4 regions of the Paenibacillus woosongensis genome follow, and region 4 is predicted to be linked to each of the others. Evidence: riboswitches for the same ligand, from Rfam matches in the RefSeq annotation. Region 4 holds a riboswitch; each other region holds the start of a gene.
What was found. A riboswitch is a leader RNA that binds a small molecule or an ion and turns the genes downstream of it on or off. The one in region 4 is predicted to bind cobalamin.
Positions count from the first base shown of each region.

Region 1: it holds a riboswitch for cobalamin, as region 4 does, so the genes downstream of both, QNH46_RS07305 (ABC transporter substrate-binding protein) here and QNH46_RS23225 (S-layer homology domain-containing protein) in region 4, are expected to answer to the same signal.
Region 2: it holds a riboswitch for cobalamin, as region 4 does, so the genes downstream of both, metE (5-methyltetrahydropteroyltriglutamate--homocysteine S-methyltransferase) here and QNH46_RS23225 (S-layer homology domain-containing protein) in region 4, are expected to answer to the same signal.
Region 3: it holds a riboswitch for cobalamin, as region 4 does, so the genes downstream of both, QNH46_RS03360 (anaerobic ribonucleoside triphosphate reductase) here and QNH46_RS23225 (S-layer homology domain-containing protein) in region 4, are expected to answer to the same signal.

Region 1 covers NZ_CP126084.1:1,666,338-1,669,447, reverse strand. The annotation lists gene QNH46_RS07310 (FecCD family ABC transporter permease) at 1-255, opposite strand, end outside; gene QNH46_RS07305 (ABC transporter substrate-binding protein) at 252-1,265, opposite strand; cobalamin riboswitch at 1,466-1,724, opposite strand; gene QNH46_RS07300 (THUMP domain-containing class I SAM-dependent methyltransferase) at 1,798-2,754, opposite strand; gene QNH46_RS07295 (LLM class flavin-dependent oxidoreductase) at 2,837-3,110, opposite strand, start outside.
Region 2 covers NZ_CP126084.1:2,496,980-2,500,089, reverse strand. The annotation lists gene metE (5-methyltetrahydropteroyltriglutamate--homocysteine S-methyltransferase) at 1-1,305, opposite strand, end outside; cobalamin riboswitch at 1,438-1,634, opposite strand; gene QNH46_RS11410 (replication termination protein) at 1,731-2,090, opposite strand; gene QNH46_RS11405 (response regulator) at 2,286-2,927, opposite strand.
Region 3 covers NZ_CP126084.1:772,725-775,834, reverse strand. The annotation lists gene QNH46_RS03365 (hypothetical protein) at 161-532, opposite strand; cobalamin riboswitch at 896-1,131, shown strand; gene QNH46_RS03360 (anaerobic ribonucleoside triphosphate reductase) at 1,324-3,110, shown strand, end outside.
Region 4 covers NZ_CP126084.1:5,049,454-5,052,563, reverse strand. The annotation lists gene QNH46_RS23230 (glycosyltransferase family 2 protein) at 1-650, shown strand, start outside; cobalamin riboswitch at 804-1,001, shown strand; gene QNH46_RS23225 (S-layer homology domain-containing protein) at 1,176-3,110, shown strand, end outside.

The sequences.
Region 1 (3,110 bases), 1.9 Mb from region 4:
CCCCGCCACCGCCAAAGAAGCGCCGACCAGCATGCCGAGCAGTACGCGCGGCAGCCGTACCTGCATAACGATCTGCTCTGCCGAGACGTCCCAGTCCGGCGTAATCATGCTGCCGATCCATGGCAGGCGGTGAAGCAAAATGCCGATAATCTCGCCGGTCGGCAGAAAAACGGAACCAACGCCGATGCAGACCAGCAGCGTAACAGCCAGAAGTACCAAACCCGCCGTTCCGTATCCCGCCAATTTATTCATCATTGCTGGATCAATTCCGGATAAATGGCCCGTGCCATTTCAATCAATCCCTGGGTCACGCGCGGGCCAGGACGGCTGAGCAGGTTATCATCCAGGCCGATGACACGGTCTTCTTTTACGGCCGTAATTTGATCCCAGCCACCACGTGCTTTAATCATATCTCCAATCGTCTTGTTGTTCTCGTCGACGACATTTTTGGCAAACAGAATAACGTCCGGGTTGGCTTTAATGATGTTCTCTTCATTGATTTCGTTCCAGCCTTCCAGATCGGAAGCTACGTTCTCTCCCCCGGCCAGCGTAATCAGTTCGTCCATGTACACGCCTTTCCCAACGGTCCAGCCTGGCGAAAACTCGATGTAGACTTTCATTTTCTGTTCCGGAGTCAAGGACTTAACGGCATCCAAGACCATATCGCGTTCTTTCTCCATTTGGGCGACAACTTCCTCGGCTTCCTTCTGCCGGTCGGTAATTTCCCCTACGGCTCTAATATTCGCCAGCGTTTCGTCCAGATTGGTCGGATTCGATTGATAAACCTTGATTCCGAGATCGGTAAGGCTTGTTACGGTTGCCGGGGCGATCAGATTGCCGGCCAGCACCAGATCCGGCTTGGCGGCGATGACCGCCTCAACGTTGACCTGGAACCCGCCCATCCGCGGCTTGTCCTTCACCGCTTCGGGATAATCGTCGACATCGGACACACCTACGATTTGCTCATCCAGCCCAAGCGCGAATAATCCTTCCGTCTCCGATGGAGCCAGCGAAACGATTCTTTGCGGCGCAGCTTCGAAAGTGAATTCCGCGCCAGTAACATCCTTCACGGTCAACGGATAGGCTGTGCGCTGCGCATCAGACGCAGAATCCCCCTGCACCCCCTGTCCGGTTTGAGCGTTCTGTTCCTGCTGAGCTGGAGCATTTCCAGTGTTCGTGCCTGCCGCATCCTTGCCGCAGCCAGCCATCACGACGAGCATGATTGCTAGAAGCCAAATCCCCCAGAACTTTCTAAATTTGTTCATGAATTCTCTCTCTCCTTAGAAGGCGTATAGTTTGTACATGAAAAGCCCGTTCTCAATGGAAATACAGCAAAAAGACAGGAAAAAGCCCCATCCGTGCAGGATCGGGCTACGTCTACAAACAAGTCCATGTACGGTACAAGCCACCCAGCTTGTCCGCAGCATAGCTCTTTTAGCAGAACGTATCCTTTCCTCGAAGGACCGTCTCTTGATTCCCATAGGCAGGTCTCCTGACTCCAGGTTGCCGATTCGGCTCGCCTTCCCATCTTCGCGTGTCCCTTTCCAGCAACTACCTTCAAAGTAAGGCAGAGTGCGGGTTTAACGAATGACAGTGGCATATCATGAGCTTCATCCCTGTTTACAGTGGCGGGACCGTGCCGGAATTGCACCGGCTTCCCTATTAACCCGTGGCGGAAGCTTGCGGACAAGCGCCGCCTTGGGACCTACGGTTTTTCCATTTGGCACTAGGCATTCATACATCTTCGTCTGTATTGGATTATAGGGGAAAACCGCACAGATGACAATCATTCATCCCTTACCGATTAGCTCCGCAAACCCAAATATGTCTGACAAAAGAACTTTTGCTGACCGTTCCGTAATCGTGAATGCGAAAACCGGCGTCAACGATCTCCTTCTCCAGCTGCTCCGTGGAAACGATGACTGTCCTTTGGCTAAACCGTCTTATGCTGCGCAGCATTTCGCCGCGCTCCCCGGGTGACAGTACGGAGCATAAATTGTACGGCATGTCCACGATAGCCGCATCGTAAAGCTCGCCTACTTCATTCAGATCGCCCAGGCTGACCCGATCATCGCTGTATCCGAAATGGCGCAAATTGATTCTCGCTCCCCGGACCGCCAACGGGTTAATATCCCGGCCCACGATATCGATCTCCATCGATAACGCCTCGATCAGCACATTTCCCATCCCGCAGCATGGGTCGATGGCCTTGACAGCGTACGGCTCGGGCACCGCGATGTTCACCAAAGCCCTGGCGACAGCCGTGCTCAGTCCTGTGGAATAATTGCGCGGCTTGCTCTTATGGCGCAGCCAAACGGACTCTGCCGCATGGCATATTCCAAGCAGCCAGCCCCCATCAACGAACATTAGGCCGAACGTCACCTCGGGATTGCGCATATCCGCTCTACCGCGAATCCGACCGCCGATCTGCCGCTCGAGCTCGCGCTGCTCCTCATAGCTAAATGCAAGCATGCCGCCCAGCTTTATGCATACGACTTTAAATGTTTTGCCCTGAAGATCAAGCTCGGCCGCTTGCATGGCCACGCTGTCCGGATCATCTCCAGTAAGCAGGATATCTATCCGGTATGAAATAAATGGACTGCGGCTCGGATCCATCCGTTTGTCCGTTGCGATGTACCCTTCCGTATTCGGCGAATGTCCAAACAAAGCCGCGAGCTCCATTTCGCATAGCCGCCGCTCATTCTCATGGCTGGCGTAAGTGTAAATGTAACCGCAGCTGTTTTCTTTATACATATAAATCTCGCTCCCAACCATGAACTCACTTCTGCCCGTCTGCACGGATCAAGTTTCCTTTACAGCGATATACGGGTCACTATTACGCACCATCAAACGCCGCCACCCCCCGTAAAGCCTCGGCCAGCAGTCTGTAGCATTCCAGCCTTGCCGCATAGTCAGGAATAGGGCAAACGATCAGAAATTCGTCATTGGCGTATTCGCACTGCATATCTTTAAGCTGCTTATGCACGCTATGCGGCGTACCGCTTATGCTTCGGAACGAACCCCACCCCGTTTGTCTTGCCGTCTCATCGAGCACCTGTACCCAATGCGCAGCTTCACTCTCCGTCCCTGCGCAAATTACGCTAACGGCC
Region 2 (3,110 bases), 2.6 Mb from region 4:
CGGAAGCAGCGGCAAATGCCATTTCTCTTTCTGTTTTTTGCGGCGAATGGCGAACTCGCTTCCCCTCGCAGCCGGTTCAGAGGCGATTTTCTCTACCGCGGCCGCTACGTTTGCCCGGTTGCGAGCTGGATCCTTGGCCAGATTATCGAGGGCGATGCGATTGCTTTCGAATATCCCCTTCACACTGTCAATGCCTGTACTCACCGCAGCGCTCAATGCGACGACTTCACCCAGCTTCTCTTCGGCAAAGGACAAAGCGTCGCGAAGCACGGCCACCAGCGTCTGCTCCTGCTTAGCCGACACGGGCACATGCAGGAGGCTGCAGGACGGCTGCACGATAACCTCGGAATCCGCAGCCATTTCCAGGATTTCAAGTAACAGCTGCTTCTGGCGGTACAAGTCCGTGCGCCAAATATTGCGTCCATCGACCATGCCCGCTCCAAGCGTCTTGCCCGCCGGGAATCCAAATTTACGCAGGGCAGCCAGGTTGCCGTCCAGCCCATGAATGAAGTCAAGTCCGATGCCGGCAACAGGCAAAGACACGACCTCCTCATAACGGTCCACCGCTTCGAAATACGTTTGCAGCAGAATGGAAATTTGCGGAGCCTTGCGCTGAATTGTTTCGTAAATGGCTCTTACCCGCGTTATATCCTCGGCCGACACAGAGGTCACCAAAGACGGCTCGTCCACTTGAACCCAGGCTACACCTTCTGCGGCGAGCTCTTGAAGTACTTGAACATATAGCGGCAGCAGCAGCTCGACCCAATGATCCCACTCCGTCGCTTCGTTAAACCCTTTCGATAGCTTGAGGAAGGAGTAAAGCCCGATCAGCACAGGTCTTCCATCGATCCCCAGTTTCTCTTTGGCTTCGCGGTAAGCAACCAGCGGACGGTTTACCGTTAGCTGCGGTTTTCTGCCGCCTAGCTCCGGAACAATATAATGATAGTTCGTGTTGAACCATTTCGTCATTTCACTGGCCGGCGCTTCTTTATTTCCCCGGGCGATGGCATAATACGTGTCCAGAGATACCTCGCCGCCGCTATAGGAGAACCGCTCCGGGACAAGGCCGAACATAACGGCCATATCGAGGACATGATCGTAATACGTAAAATCGCCTACAGGGATGATCTCGATCCCCTGATCCCGCTGCTGCCGTAAATTATGAAGCCGTATTTCCGTTAATTGCCCGTGCAGCTGCTGCTCGTCCAGTTTGCCAGTCCAATAGGCTTCAATCGCTTTTTTCCATTCCCGTTGTCCGCCGATTCTCGGATAACCTAAATTTCCGCTTTTTACCGTATGACTCATTCACAATTCCTCCCCAGTGTAAGTTCTTCCAATAACAAAAAGGGTCCCCTATAGCTGGAATGGCTAAAGAGGACCCTCGTCTACTGCGCGATGGCTCAAATCTTTAACACCTCCCTATCTCCCGTAGGTACAGCAGTGCTGACAGAACAGGCAGGTCTCCTGGCTTCAGAATCATAACTGGACAGCTGCCTTCCCAATGACGGATCATCAGTGGCACCCATGCTCCCAGCTCCTCTGTTACAGTGGCGGGACCGCGCCGGCATTGCACCGGACTTCCCTTTTAAGCTTCAATCGACGGTGATTGAAGCACCTGTTCCCACAATATTCGGTTATGAATATACAATTTATGTTACTTCATGTTGTCAAATAATACAATACAAATCGGATTAGTCCTAGAATAAATATGTCCTATTTATGCACAAAACTCAATAATTATCGGCAACAGCCTTGTTCAACATACCGATGCAGCGGTCTAAATCGACCTTAACCTGCTTCTTGTACAGCTCGGCCTTCTCATGTCCGTCATCGGTAAAATCATAGAGTACGATTTCTTGGAAATCCACGCTGGGATCATTCCCTTTCAGATGCTTCGAGCGATACAGTACCCCTTCCTGCACGAGCTCATGAAGGGCCCGGTATATTTCGCTCTGCGGAGGAACATAGCCAAACGGCTTGAACTCTTCCTTCAACTCTTCAAGCATCTGGTAACCGTAGCCCCTTCGCTGCTCTACCATCGAAATCAAATAGAGCTTGATATATGCCCGTTGTGCAATCATAAAGGCCATCGTTCCACCTCCTGCTCTTTCTTCAAAGTATAGAATAGCTGTGAATTTTTCACAATAGCCGTCCAACAGCTCTTTTAATACGATAGATTAGTTGCTAAGTGCCGTAGTAGGAAGCAGGATTGGCAAATAGGAGCAAAATAGCTTTTTGGGTTACTATTGTGAATTTTTCACATGATGAAATTTGATAATTAGGAGCTAGCTTTCGATCCAACCTTGCTCCAAAGCATATCTCGTCAATTGCACGCGGTTTTCCAAATGCAGCTTTTGCAAAATGTTTTTCAAGTGGTTTTTGACCGTCTGATCGGAAATTTGCAGTTCCTTGGCGATTTCCCGGTTGGTCAACCCTTTGGCGACCCAGTTCAAAATCTCGCGTTCCCGGCTCGTAAGCGGGTGATCAGCGCTGTTATTTTTCTTGGACAGCGGAAATTCCTGAAGAATCCGGAAAGCCAGCTCACTGGACAGCGGGGCTTCGTCACTGGCGACCGCCCGCAAATATTGCAGCCAGGTGCCCGGCTCCAGGTTCTTCAGCAAATAGCCCTGCGCTCCCTGCTTCAGCGCTTCAAACAGATGAGCTGCATCGTCGGAGACGGTGATCAGCACAATTTTGACGTAAGGATATTTCAGCTTAATTTCCCTCGTTGTTTCCAAACCGTCTTTGCCCGGCATATGGATATCCATCAATATAAGATCAGGCATCCACAGCTCTGTCTGCAGCAGGGCTTCGTCTCCATTCTCGGCATATCCGATAATTTCAAAGCAGTCATCGTCCGACAATATTTCACCGATGGCCTCGCGGGCATGGGGATGATCGTCAACGACTAACACTCTTACCTTCATGGCCTAGTCTCCTTCATAATAATGTTACTTGTGCTTGCTTCAAGCTGGCTGGCGTACTCCACCGAATATACGCCATAGACCTGAGCCTGGCAAGCTTTGCGGTAAAGCAAATAGCAGGATCCTCATCCATTTCCGAACAGGGCCAAGCCGAGGGGGTCTTGGAAATGAGACAAATTCTGCACA
Region 3 (3,110 bases), 1.0 Mb from region 4:
TGCCTCTTATTGTAACAATTTCCACCCCTTCATTTCAAATAAACTCGGCACGCCCTTATACCCAGTACCGTATCATGATCTGCATGGAGGAATGAAGTACAGGCCTCTCCCGCACCTGGAAGAGGCCCTGCACCTTGCCTTTAAAGTGATCTTCGCCCGCTTACGCCATTTCCCCGAGCTCCCGCAAATCCCCACTGTTCTCTTCGGAGACAGCCAGCTCCTTCTCCAACAGCGCCTTGATCACATTCGCTGACTTCACCTTCGCATGCAGGCATGGCAAAATTTCAATCTGATACGCCCCGATGCCGGGAAACACCTTCATCCCCTCGGCCAAGTAGTAGCCTTGCTCATAGGGATAATGCCGGTCCAGCACTTCATAAATATCCTCATACCGCCAGGTGTTGAAATGCTCCGTCATGGCGACGGCATCCAGCCCGTTCTTTCCCGCCTCGGCCATCATTTCCTTGAAATAAGCGTGGCTGAAGACTGTTTTCTTGGCAAGCTTGACATGGGTATGCAAATCTATTCTCATCGGATTCTCCTTCGTATTTGATAATAAACTATCCACATAATTCATTTATATGGAGATTTGAGCTGCAAGAACATGAAGCAGTACGACGTACAATCCTGATCGTTGCCGCCGGGATGAGAAACCAGGAGCAGCAGCTGCGCAAATTAGAGCAGCTGAACCAGCTGCGCAAATTAGAGCAGCTGAACCAGCTGCGCAAAAAATACGATCATGAACTGCCGCGATAAATGTTCACAATTTCTCTTCATCTCCCACTCGCCGCATCAGGGTTGCTTTCACCTGTTTTTTCATGATTTTTCATCCTTCAGCTAGTGAAGATGACTGTTTACAAACACTACATATTGGGGTAATGTAAGTTGCAGACAACCAAATATAGTGGAATCGGGTGATCCAGCCCTCTATTTCTCGGCTGGGGCTTAAAAGGGAAGTGCGGTGCAATTCCGCTGCGGTCCCGCCACTGTGACCGGGTGCATGCAAGAGCTTACCAAGGCTCCTTGCAGCGCTTCACTGATAGAATGCCACTGCAGATATTAACCAACTGCGGGAAGGCGTCAGTGAAGAAGTCCGGAAGCCAGGAGACCTGCCCGCTTCTGTAATTTGACACCAAATACCAGATGAACCTGCGAGGAACAGGTAGGTGTCCGCTTGCAGCTTACATACGCATTCATCCTGCATTTCATAGGATGATCCAGGCATTTCTTCAAACACGCATTCGGGCATTTCCAACCTTGCATGATCGGAAATGCCTTTTTATATGGTTGTAATGTGTAGTTTTTCGGGAGGGAAACTTTGTTATGGCGATGATGAACCCGGTTTATACAAGCCGCCAAGACATGCTGGATGAAGTGATTACATTAGGAGAAGAGATCGTTGCAAGCAGCAATCTTGAGGTGCTGCGGGAGAACGCCAACTTGAACGGCGAAAGCTTCTCTGGCAAAATGAGCAAATTCGGCAGCGAGTACGCGAAATGGTATGCGAACCATTTTGTCATGCCAAAGCCGCTCGTTCAGGCCATTCAAGACAATATCGTCTATGTGCACGATCTGGATCAATACGCGATCGGAACGACGAACTGCATCTTCATTCCGTTCGACAAGCTGCTGCGCGAAGGGTTCAACACCGGCAACGGCAGCGTAAGGCCGCCGAATTCGATCATGACGGCGATGGCGCTTGTGGCGATCATTTTTCAGTCCCAGCAAAATGCGCAATACGGCGGCGTATCCGCCAATAAGCTGGACCACGACCTGGCGCCTTACGTAACCAAATCCTTCGTCAAATATTTCCGCAAAGGATTGGACTACTTCGAAGAAGGAGACAGCGCAGCGGACTACGGCTTGATCACAATGGCTCGCTCTGATCTGCAGGTGCAGTATCCAAGGGCCTTCAAATATGCGGTTAAAGAGACCGAAAGCGAAACACTGCAGGCCGCCGAGAGCCTCATTCATAATCTCAATACGATGTCGAGCCGGGCGGGTGGACAAATTCCTTTTACGAGCATCAACTACGGCACATGCACGTCGATAGAAGGGCAGCTCGTCATCAGTTCACTGCTTGCCGCAACGATGCGCGGACTTGGCAGCGGCGAAACGCCGATTTTTCCGATTCAGATTTTTAAATGCAAGCAGGGCGTGAACCAGCAGCCGGGCGAACCCAATTACGAACTGTTCCTGAAAGCAGCGGAATGCTCGGCCAAACGGCTGTATCCGAATTTCGCCAATCTGGACGCCCCGCTCAATCTGATGTATTACGATCCGGCGAACCCGGATACCGAATTTGCCACGATGGGCTGCCGCACGCGGGTGCTGAGCGACCGCTTCGGCCGCAACCATCTGTCCGGCAAAGGAAATTTGTCCTTCAACACCCTGAACCTGGTCAAGTTGGGCCTGGAGCATGGCATAGCGTTAGGACTGCGGCAGACCGCAGATGAGCAAGGCTTCTACCGGGAACTGGAGCATTATATGGATATCGCGCTGGACGGACTGCTGCACCGCTTCCGGATTCAATCGTCCCAGAAAGCCAAGGCTTCCGACTTCATGATGCGCGAAGGTGTATGGGAGGGCGGCGAGCATCTGAACCCCGAGGATACGGTGGGAGAGCTGCTCAAGCACGGCAGCCTGTCGATCGGCTTCATCGGGCTCGCAGAATGCATGAAAGCCATGTATGGTAAACATCACGGCGAAGATACCGATGTATATAGGAAGGCCTATAATTTGATCGCCTTCATGCGCGACTATTGCGACCGTCAGAGCGAAAGACACAACCTGAACATTACCCTGTTCGCCACTCCGGCGGAAGGGCTGTCGGGGAAATTCACCAAACGGGACCGCGCTGACTACGGGGAAATTCCTGGCGTCGTTGACCGGGAATATTACACGAACTCTTTTCACATACCGGTATACTACCACATCAGCGCAGCTAAAAAAATCGAGCTGGAAGCACCGTTCCACGGACTGTGCAATGCGGGAGCCATCTCCTACATTGAGCTGAACGGCAACGCCCGCAGCAATCCGGCCGCATTCCTGCGCATCATTCAGTACGCGCTGTCGCAGCAGGTAAGCTATTTCAGCATCAACCATCCGAT
Region 4 (3,110 bases):
ACTTTATTATCAAAACGTCGCTGATCAAAGAAATCGGCGGTTGGGACGAGCAGGCGCTGACCGAGGATACGGCCATTTCGTTTGAAATTCTCTCCAGGGGCCAGCTTATTGCGCTGGCCCCGCAGGCCGAGGCTTACCAGCAGGAGCCGGAGCAGCTATCCGTATATATGAAGCAGCGCGAACGATGGGCCAAAGGGAACTACCAGGTCGTACTGGACAATTTTCACCACTTGTTCAAGCCTTCGAGCTGGCGCATCAAGCTGCATGTCCTTTATTATATGGCCAGCTATTTCTGGTTTCTGGTCACGATCGTGATTTCCGACCTGATCATTGTCGTCAACATCGCTTACTGGCTCATCGCTTTATTTAAACCGGAGGTGCTGTCTCCCTTTCAGTTTGAAGGCGATGTGTACATTTATCTGATCTTCGCCTGGGCGCTGATGTATTACTTGTACGTACTGCAGATCAACCTTGCCCTGGCTTCCGATATCGGGCAGAGCAACGTCCGGAACTTCGTACTGTCCTGTATTACGTATTTTACTTACGCACAGCTATTCCTTGTCATTTCACTCCGTGCCTCTTATAACATGATCATGGACAAAATCATGCATCGGGAAAGCAAGTGGTATAAGACGCAGCGGTTTGATTAGGCCGGGGAAGGCTAACGGGTTATTTGAAGAAAGCGGCCGGGCCAGAACAATTCTAGCGATGATTGGCCCAATTACCGTTATCGCGATAGCAATGCAGAAAAACCTTTGTCTAAACCCGTGAAATCTGATACAATAACCCGGAATCAAATCAATTTTATATTCTACTTATACGGTGCTGCCCATAATGTATTATGACGCAGCTTAATAGGGAAGTTCGATGAAAATTCGACGCGGTCCCGCCACTGTAACGCGGAGCTGACTATCATAAAACCACTGTTGATCATCAACGGGAAGGGGATAGTTGAAGCGATGATGCGAAGCCAGGAGACCTGCCGTGTAAGGGCTCTGTAATTTCTCACGAGGATGAGATGGAGATGTTTATTCGTGCTGCTGCCGTCGTGTTTAGTCATTGGAGCGGCCGAGTGTGTATAGTGCTACACGGACAAATCTTCGGAAACATCTTTCTCTATGGGAAAGGTGTTTTTTTTGTTGTCCACAAAAAAGGATGGTAAAGGAGAGCGGACGTTGAACAGTTGGAAGAATTGGATGAAGAGAAGCTTGCCTCTATGGATGAGCTTCATGCTGCTGTTGTCTCTAGTGAATCCTCAGCTCGCCAAGGCGGCGGGAGGAACCAGCAACACGCAGCTGAGCAGTATGATTGCGAGCACTGTGGATTACTATGCCAAGCAGTATAGTGATGCCGGCTCGACGAAACGAATCGAGTCCTGGTGGGAGCTGGTAGCTTTATGGGGCGCAGGAGAAGATTTGCAGGATGGAAGCTGGAGATTGCCTTCCTGGGAGACGACGGCGCCTAATTTAGCGGCCAATAACGGGGGAACCGAGCATATCAGATACATATTCGGGCTGCTGGCTATGGGGAAAGATCCGGCGCATGCTTGGGAGACCGATCGAAATTTATGGGCTGAGCTTGCAGCACAGCAGAATCCTGCTACAGGGGCGATCGGCGGCGTTAACAAGCATATTTGGGCTATGCTTGCTATGGATGCCGGGGTCAAACTCGGCGCGGACGTAGGCACATGGGATGCGGCGGCGGCGAAGAAAGCTTTGGACTATTTGCTATCTTGCCAATATGCGGATGGCGGATTCGGTTTAACACCGACTGGGTCGTCCGGCGATACGGACATGACCGGTATGGCGTTGCTGGCGCTTGGCAAATACCAGGGGCAGAGCGCGGTGGACAGCGCTATTCAGCGCGCAAAGGAGCTGTTGAAGCAGCGGCAGCTCGATCATGGCGGGTTTAACTCACCCGGGACATGGGGATCCGGAGACAATTCGAATAGTCTGTCGACTACAGTGTCCGGACTGGTGGCTGTAGGCGACGATGCATTATCCTCCGAGTGGATCAAGAACGGCCATTCGGTATTGGATGCCTATGCGCTGTTCCAGTTGGCTGACGGCTCCTTCAAATGGAAAGCTGCCGACACGAGAATGAACAGCATGTCTACGGAGCAGGCGCTTATTGCACTGCTCGACATCCAGCATGGGCAGTCGACCTGGTATCGTATCGCTGAAACGACGCCGGTTCAGCCGGGTATATCAGCACAGCTGCAAGTGACCGGAATGGACGGCGAGCTGTATGCGCCTCAGACTGTCACGGTAGCCTCGAACGGCGGAGAAATTACAGCGCTTGATGTGATGAAGCAGGGTCTTGATACCGCTGTGCCGCCGATCAGTTACAGCATTACGGGCAGCGGCAGCAATGCTTACGTCACGGCGATTGGCGGACAGGCCGCCGGAACTTTGGGCGGCTGGGACGGCTGGATGTACAACGTCAATGGTGTTGCTCCTTTAGTCGGAGCGGGCGATTATGTTATTCAGCCCGGCGATCAGGTACATTTCTATTACAGCCGCTGGGCGAGCATAACGCCAGCAGCATCTGAAATCAGTCATGGAGCCTTGAACCCGGCGATTGAAATCAAGCTGGTAGGAGATACATTTACGCCGGCTGCAGAGCAGGCAAATCACTGGCTTATTGACACTGGTACGACAGGGCTGCAGGTTGCGGGCGTAACCCTGCTCAATAACCAGCTGGCTAACATTGCCCTTACAGGCCAAGCAGCCGAAGGCACAATATCCGTGCAGGCATTGGCAGATGCCTTGGCCGGGCAAAGCGACAGCGAGGCAGTGAACGTAGTTGTTCCGGCTTCCTCCGGGCCGGTTCACGAACGGATCATTTCAATTCCAGATGGTGAGACTCATTTTGAGAACGGGTCATATGGAGATCCGTTGACAGAAGACAGGGTCATCCTAGAGTTTACTAAAGCGCAATTGCCGCAGGTCACTTCAGTTACAGACAGTACGTATTTTGATATTGCACCAAATACTGAGGTCATTACATCAGGCTGGAATCGCCAGATTCAACTGCCGAGCAAGCTGAGCTCCACGGATAACTCGTTGATTAATAAGGTAAACGCCGTATTGTCTTTAACGAACGAGGAA